Regions from separate parts of the Serratia sp. ID 25-353 genome, predicted to be linked through region 1. Evidence: predicted binding sites of a transcription regulator. Region 1 holds the regulator's gene; the other holds the start of a gene.
The links. The regulator PurR, encoded in region 1, represses purine synthesis genes. The targets are predictions, from matches to a motif close to CANGCAAACGTTTGCNTG.

Region 1 (4,212 bases):
GCAGCACGGCGAAGATCGCGCGCCAGCTGGCGTGGTTCAACAGCCAGGCGCCCAGCAGCGGCGCCAGCGCCGGCGACAGCGCGACCAGCGGCATGATGGTGGCGAATACGCGGTTGGCCTGGCCTTCGCGATAGCGGTCGACCACCAGCGCTTGCCAGATGGCGGCGGCGGAACAGACGCCGACGGCCTGAATAAAGCGCAGGATCCAGAGCTGCACGGCGTTCTCTACCCACAGCATGCCCAGGCAGCCGAGGGCGAACAGCGTCAGGCCGATCAATAATACCGGTTTGCGGCCCAGGCGGTCGGAGAGCGGCCCCCACAGCAGCTGCGCGAAGGCGAAGCCGGCCAGGAAGATGCTCAGGCTGGCGCTCACCGCGCCGGCGGAAATTTGCAGTTCCTCCCGCATGGCGCCGAAGGCGGGGAGGTACATATCGGTCGCCAGATAACCCAGCATGCTCAGGCCGGCGAGGTAGAACATAAAGCCAAAGGAATTTCGCATGGTATTTCTCGTTAATATTTTAGTGTCGCAGGTTTTTAGCGCCGGCCAGTGTATCCGGCTGGATCTCTGCTTGTGAAACGGTAATATTTGCAAAGTGCTGTTAAAAAAATTGAAGGCAAAGCGATGTGGTCTGAATATTCTCTTGAAGTGGTCGACGCAGTGGCGCGTACCGGCAGTTTCAGCGCGGCGGCGCAGGAGCTGCACCGGGTGCCGTCGGCGGTGAGCTATACCGTACGGCAGCTGGAGCAATGGCTGGCGGTGCCGCTGTTTGAGCGGCGTCACCGCGACGTGGAGTTGACGCCGGCCGGCGCGTTGTTTATCAAGGATGCGCGAGTTGTTATCAAAAAAATGCTCGACACTCGCCGCCACTGTCAGCAGGTGGCTAACGGGTGGCGCGGCCAGCTGAATATCGCGGTCGACATCATCGTCAAACCGCAGCGCAGCCGCCAACTGGTGCTGGATTTCTACCGTCATTTCCCCGACGTCGAATTGATGCTGCAACCCGAGGTGTTCAACGGCGTGTGGGATGCCTTGGTGGACGGCAGAGCGGACATGGCGATCGGCGCCACCCGTGCGGTGCCGGTCGGCGGCGGCTTCGCCTTTCGCGACATGGGTTATATGAACTGGCTGTGCGTGGCCAGCCCGCAACATCCGCTGGCGCAGTTGACGGGGCCGCTGAATGACGATCAGCTGCGGCCATACCCTTCGCTTTGCCTGGAGGACACCTCGCGCAATCTGCCCAAGCGCGTCACCTGGACGCTGGATAACCAGCGACGGCTGGTGGTGCCGGACTGGACTTCGGCGCTCGACTGTTTGTGCGCCGGGCTGTGCGTCGGCATGATGCCGGCACATCGGGCGCTGCCGCGGGTGCAGCGCGGTGAGCTGACGGCGTTGCAGTTGCAGCAGCCGTTTCCCGCCAGCCCTTGCTGCCTGACCTGGCAGCAGGATAAACCGTCACCGGCGATGAGCTGGCTGCTGGCGTATCTTGGCGATGGGGAAACGCTGAATCAGGAATGGCTGAGCGAGGTGGAACCGGAAGCCGCGCAGGCTTCCGGCGCGAGGGATTAGCGGCGGTAGTCGATGAACGGGCCGTCGGCGACCGAGCGGCGTTCGATCAGCTTCGGATGCACTTCGATCACCTGCGACTCTTCGCGCTTGCTGATAATGCGATCCAGCAGCATGGTGAAGGCCATTTCGCCCAGGCGTTCTTTAGGCTGGTGAATGGTGGTCAGCGCCGGGGTGAAGTAGCGGGCGTTGCGCACGTTGTCATAGCCGATCACGGAAATATCCTGTGGCACCCGCAGCCCCAGCTCGTCGGCCGCGCAGATGGCGCCCATCGCCATGATGTCGCCGCCGCAGAATACCGCGGTCGGCCGCTGTTTTTGCGACAGGATTTGGTGCATCGCCTTGTAGCCGGACTCCGGCTCGAAGTCACCCTGGACGATCCACTCTTCGCGAATGTCGATATGCGCTTCCTGCAGCGCCTTCATAAAGCCCTGATGACGGCCGCCGCCGGTGTTGCGCGACAGCTGGCCCGGAATGGCGCCGATATCGCGGTGGCCGCGCTCGATCAGATAACGGCCGGCCAGATAGCCGCCTTCGAACGCGTTATCGATGATGGTATCGGTGAAGTCGCCGCGCGCGGCGCCCCAGTCCATCACCACCATCGGGATATTACGGTAGTCTTCCAGCATGCCCAGCAGCTGATCGGGGTACTCGGAGCACATGACCAGCAGGCCGTCGACGCGCTTTTGCGCCAGCATCGCCAGGTAGGCGCGCTGCTTGTCCAGATTGTTGTGCGAGTTGCACAGGATCAGGGTGTAGCCCTTGCTGTAGCAGCTGTTTTCCACCGCCTCGATCACTTCGGCAAAGTAGGGCGCTTCGCTCGAGGTGGCCAGCAGGCCGATCGACTTGGTGTGATTGACTTTCAGGCTGCGCGCCACGGCGCTCGGCGAGTAGTGCAGCTCTTTGATGGCGGCCCACACGGCCGCTTTGGTCTCTTCGGCGACGAAACGAGTCTTATTGATGACGTGCGAAACGGTGGTGGTGGAAACGCCCGCGCGTTTGGCCACATCTTTAATCGTTGCCATGTAAGGAATGACTCCTGAACTCACATGTTTACAGCATGTAAGTGTGATGTTAATCGTTTGCCTACGTAGATCCTTCTCCAGAGAAGCGAAAACTGAGTTTTTAGTGTGTTGAAGTCTTCAGCGCTTAGTCAGGAGGGGCATGGATGCCGGTACGCAGTTGTGAACTGCGAATTTTGTCGCATATTGAACAAAAGTGGAAGAGGTAATCGAGATTATAAACCGGGAAATGATAACAAGATTTTATCGGCGAACTGTGGGAAAATGATTTGACGTACTAATTGTGCGCCTTTTATCCTTAGGAAAGCCCATTTTAAAGGAGTTGTCATGGATACCGAATTGAAGATGTCGCTGTTTACCACCGTCTGCGCGTTGGCGGTCATTATCGCTTTCAGCTTCGTTGCCGCGTTGAACTGATTTACCCCCGGTTATAAAAAAGGCGCAGCCTGGCTGCGCCTCATCACCTCAGAACCTGCGCTTACGCCAGGTTTTCCGCGGCGAAGGTCCAGTTGACCAACGCCCAGAAGTTTTCCAGGTATTTTGGACGCGCATTGCGGTAATCGATGTAATACGCGTGTTCCCACACGTCAACGGTCAGCAGCGGTTTGTCTTCACCGGTCAGCGGGGTGGCCGCGTTGGAGGTGTTGACGATCGCCAGCGCGCCGTCCGGTTTTTTCACCAGCCAGGTCCAGCCGGCGCCGAAGTTTTTCACTGCGGCATCGGTGAACTGCTCTTTGAACGCAGCGAAGGAGCCGAAGGATTTGACGATCGCCGCCGCCAGTTCGCCCTGCGGTTCACCGCCGCCCTGTGGCGACAGGCAGTGCCAGTAGAAGGTGTGGTTCCACACCTGCGCGGCGTTGTTGAAGACGCCGCCGTCAGAGGTCTTGATGATCTCTTCGAGCGATTTGCCCTCGAATTCGCTGCCTTTCACCAGGTTGTTCAGGTTAACCACGTAGGTGTTGTGGTGTTTGCCGTAGTGGTATTCCAGGGTCTCGGCGGAGATGTGCGGCTCGAGCGCGTTTTTCTCATACGGTAATGCAGGTAATTCAAACGACATTGCTTCCTCCTTTACAGCGCCATTCGCTTCCCGCCGGGGCGAGAGTCATATGGGCCGTTTTTTATTGTGGTCTTTCAATCTTAACAATTTTCATCATAAAAAACAGGAAGAAAAGCGAGAAATGCGCGTGGGGTGGTGCGATGGGCGAGAGCTTGAACAGGCGGTTGCGACCCAGGCCGCAACCGCGCAGAGCAGGGCATTAACGAATGGTTTTCGGCGTCACTACGCGGCGTGCGCCGATGTAGTGGTTCTGCCAATAGTCATTGTCGAGCTGGCTGATGCGGATCTCTTCGCCGGTGCGCGGCGACTGGATGAATTTGCCGTTGCCCAGGTAGACGCCAACATGGTCCGCCACGCCGCGGTTGTTGATGCGGAAGAACACCAGATCGCCGCTTTCCAGTTCGCTTTTCTTGATCGGCGCCGCGTCGCGCAGGTGATACATTTCGTTGGCGGTGCGCGGCATTTTGATTTTCACCACGTCTTTATAGGCGTAATAGATAAGGCCGCTGCAGTCGAAACCGGTGCGCGGCGAACTGCCGCCCCAGCGATAAGGCTTGCCCATCTGATCC
Region 2 (4,212 bases), 2.0 Mb from region 1:
GTCTCAGAGTTCCCGAAGGCACCAATCCATCTCTGGAAAGTTCTCTGGATGTCAAGAGTAGGTAAGGTTCTTCGCGTTGCATCGAATTAAACCACATGCTCCACCGCTTGTGCGGGCCCCCGTCAATTCATTTGAGTTTTAACCTTGCGGCCGTACTCCCCAGGCGGTCGATTTAACGCGTTAGCTCCGGAAGCCACGCCTCAAGGGCACAACCTCCAAATCGACATCGTTTACAGCGTGGACTACCAGGGTATCTAATCCTGTTTGCTCCCCACGCTTTCGCACCTGAGCGTCAGTCTTCGTCCAGGGGGCCGCCTTCGCCACCGGTATTCCTCCAGATCTCTACGCATTTCACCGCTACACCTGGAATTCTACCCCCCTCTACGAGACTCTAGCTTGCCAGTTTCAAATGCAGTTCCCAGGTTGAGCCCGGGGATTTCACATCTGACTTAACAAACCGCCTGCGTGCGCTTTACGCCCAGTAATTCCGATTAACGCTTGCACCCTCCGTATTACCGCGGCTGCTGGCACGGAGTTAGCCGGTGCTTCTTCTGCGAGTAACGTCAATTGATGAACGTATTAAGTTCACCACCTTCCTCCTCGCTGAAAGTGCTTTACAACCCGAAGGCCTTCTTCACACACGCGGCATGGCTGCATCAGGCTTGCGCCCATTGTGCAATATTCCCCACTGCTGCCTCCCGTAGGAGTCTGGACCGTGTCTCAGTTCCAGTGTGGCTGGTCATCCTCTCAGACCAGCTAGGGATCGTCGCCTAGGTGAGCCATTACCCCACCTACTAGCTAATCCCATCTGGGCACATCTGATGGCAAGAGGCCCGAAGGTCCCCCTCTTTGGTCTTGCGACGTTATGCGGTATTAGCTACCGTTTCCAGTAGTTATCCCCCTCCATCAGGCAGTTTCCCAGACATTACTCACCCGTCCGCCGCTCGTCACCCAGAGAGCAAGCTCTCCTGTGCTACCGCTCGACTTGCATGTGTTAAGCCTGCCGCCAGCGTTCAATCTGAGCCATGATCAAACTCTTCAATTAAAAGCTTGATTTGCTTCCACTCGAGAAGCGATGCTCAAAGATTTACTGCATGAATTTTACTTCAGTTAGTCACTCTTCAAGACTTGATATTTTTTTGCATCCGAAGATGCTGGATATCGTCTTGTGGAGTGCCCACACAGATTGTCTGATAAATTGTTAAAGAGCAGTGAGTTAGGCGCTTTCGCTTGCTAACTCGAGGTGGCGTATATTACGCTTTCCTCTTTCAGAGTCAACCCTAATTTTCAGGATTTTTTCTCTGCGACCCCCGGATACTCTGTGAAGTTGTTCACATGTTCCGTGTCGATGGAGGCGCATTATAGGGAGTTCCTCGCAGGCCGCAACAGGTATTTTCAGCAAAAACGATCGTTCGCTGCATTCCACAGCAAAACCCCGCCTTATACCCACTTGCACACAGTGTTATCCACAGATGCGATTTGTACGGAAAATTTACGAGCGCCACGCAAACGTTTTCGCTACAATTCCCCGCGACGAAACGATCCCCCTTTTATGGGGGCGTTACCTGAATATGTGCCTGACCCTCCCTTTATAAGGCAAAAACCCTTCCTTATAGAGAGAACGAGGTGGACATTCACGTAACGCTCTTTAATTGCGACTCAAAGCCAAGGGATAAAACCATGCAACAACCTCGTCCAATCCGCCGGGCCCTGCTCAGCGTGTCTGACAAAGCCGGTATCGTTGAATTCGCCGAAGCGCTTTCCCAGCGCGGCGTTGAACTGCTCTCCACCGGCGGCACCGCTCGCCTGCTGGCAGACGCCGGTCTGCCCGTTACCGAAGTTTCCGACTACACCGGCTTCCCGGAAATGATGGACGGACGAGTTAAGACCCTGCACCCGAAAGTTCACGGCGGTATCCTTGGCCGCCGCGGCCAGGACGACGCCGTCATGAATCAGCATGACATCAAGCCTATCGACATGGTGGTCGTCAATCTGTATCCGTTCGCCCAAACCGTGGCGCGCGCGGACTGCTCGCTGGAAGACGCGGTCGAGAATATCGATATCGGCGGCCCGACCATGGTGCGCTCCGCCGCCAAGAACCATAAAGACGTCGCCATCGTAGTGAAGAGCAGCGACTACGCCGCCATCATTACCGAGATGGACAACAACGACGGCTCGCTGCGCTATGCCACCCGCTTCGATCTCGCCATCAAGGCCTTCGAGCACACCGCCGCCTACGACAGCATGATCGCCAACTACTTCGGCGCGCTGGTGCCGGCGTACCACGGCGAGACCGAACAGCCGTCCGGCCGCTTCCCGCGTACCCTGAACCTCAACTACATCAAGAAGCAGGATATGCGCTACGGTGAGAACAGCCACCAGCAGGCCGCCTTCTATATAGAAGAAGAGGTAAAGGAAGCGTCCGTCGCGACCGCCGAGCAGCTGCAGGGCAAGGCGCTGTCTTATAACAACATCGCCGATACCGACGCCGCGCTGGAATGCGTGAAAGAGTTCGCCGAGCCGGCCTGCGTGATCGTCAAACACGCCAACCCTTGCGGCGTGGCGATCGGCGACGACATCCTGGCCGCTTACGAGCGCGCTTACCAAACCGACCCAACCTCCGCCTTCGGCGGCATCATCGCCTTTAACCGCGAGCTGGATGCCGCCACCGCGCAGGCGATCATCAGCCGCCAATTCGTGGAAGTGATCATCGCGCCAAACGTCACCCAGGAAGCACGCTCCCTGCTGGCCGCCAAGCAGAACGTGCGCGTGCTGGCCTGCGGTCAGTGGCAGCAACGCGTGGCGGGGCTGGACTTCAAGCGCGTCAACGGCGGCCTGCTGGTGCAGGATCGCGATCTGGGCATGGTGACCGCCGCCGATCTGCGTGTGGTATCCGAGCGCCAGCCGACCGAGCAGGAACTGCGCGACGCGCTGTTTTGCTGGAAAGTGGCCAAGTTCGTGAAATCCAACGCCATCGTTTATGCACGTGACAACATGACCATCGGCATAGGTGCCGGCCAGATGAGCCGCGTTTATTCCGCCAAGATCGCCGGCATCAAAGCAGGCGACGAAGGGCTGGAAGTGAAAGGGTCCGCCATGGCCTCCGACGCCTTCTTCCCGTTCCGCGACGGCATCGATGCCGCGGCGGCGGTCGGCATCACCTGCGTGATCCAGCCGGGCGGCTCGATCCGCGACGACGAAGTGATCGCGGCCGCCAACGAGCACGGCATCGCGATGCTCTTCACCGACATGCGTCACTTCCGCCATTAATTCCTTTTGCCGCGTGCGCTCCGGCGCACGCCATTCGTGGAGCCCCTGATGAACATTTTGATTATCGGCAACGGCGGGCGCGAACACGCGCTGGCCTGGAAAGCCGCCCAGTCTCCGCTGGCGGACAAAGTCTACGTTGCGCCGGGCAATGCCGGCACCGCGCTGGAAGCCAATCTGGAAAACGTGGCGATCGCCGCCACCGACATCCCTGCCCTGGTCGCTTTCGCCCAGAGCCATGACATCGGTCTGACCATCGTCGGGCCGGAAGCGCCGCTGGTGATCGGCGTGGTCGACGCCTTCCAGGCCGCCGGCCTGAAAATCTTCGGCCCGTCGCAGGCCGCCGCGCAGCTCGAAGGCTCCAAAGCCTTCACCAAGGATTTCCTGGCGCGCCACCGCATCCCGACCGCCGAATATGAAAACTTCACCGAGGTAGAGCCGGCACTGGCCTATGTGCGCCGCAAAGGCGCGCCGATCGTCATCAAGGCCGATGGCCTGGCGGCCGGTAAAGGCGTGATCGTCGCAATGACGCTGCAAGAAGCGGAAGAAGCCGTGTGTGACATGCTGGCCGGCAACGCCTTCGGCGACGCCGGTCATCGCATCGTCGTGGAAGAATTCCTCGACGGCGAAGAAGCCAGCTTCATCGTGATGGTCGACGGCGAGAACGTGGTGCCGATGGCCACCAGCCAGGACCACAAACGCGTCGGCGACGGCGATACCGGCCCGAACACCGGCGGCATGGGAGCCTACTCCCCGGCGCCGGTCGTGACCGACGAAATCCACCGGCGCGCCATGGACCAGGTGATCTGGCCGACGGTGCGCGGCATGGCGGCGGAAGGCAACACCTACGTCGGCTTCCTGTACGCCGGCCTGATGATCGCCGCCGATGGCCAACCGAAAGTGATCGAGTTCAACTGTCGTTTTGGCGATCCCGAAACCCAGCCC

Region 2: a site for PurR is predicted at 1,503-1,520, ahead of purH (bifunctional phosphoribosylaminoimidazolecarboxamide formyltransferase/IMP cyclohydrolase). Genes of this name have one in related genera too.

The regions. Positions count from the first base shown of each region.
Region 1 is NZ_CM139236.1:1,958,370-1,962,581, reverse strand. Features, by position in the region: gene punC (purine nucleoside transporter PunC) at 1-499, opposite strand, end outside; gene punR (DNA-binding transcriptional activator PunR) at 623-1,567, shown strand; gene purR (HTH-type transcriptional repressor PurR) at 1,564-2,589, opposite strand; gene cydH (cytochrome bd-I oxidase subunit CydH) at 2,914-3,003, shown strand; gene sodB (superoxide dismutase [Fe]) at 3,065-3,643, opposite strand; gene ACYF6X_RS09320 (C40 family peptidase) at 3,843-4,212, opposite strand, start outside.
Region 2 is NZ_CM139236.1:3,926,100-3,930,311, forward strand. Features, by position in the region: rRNA gene ACYF6X_RS18935 (16S ribosomal RNA) at 1-1,045, opposite strand, end outside; gene purH (bifunctional phosphoribosylaminoimidazolecarboxamide formyltransferase/IMP cyclohydrolase) at 1,681-3,270, shown strand; gene purD (phosphoribosylamine--glycine ligase) at 3,319-4,212, shown strand, end outside.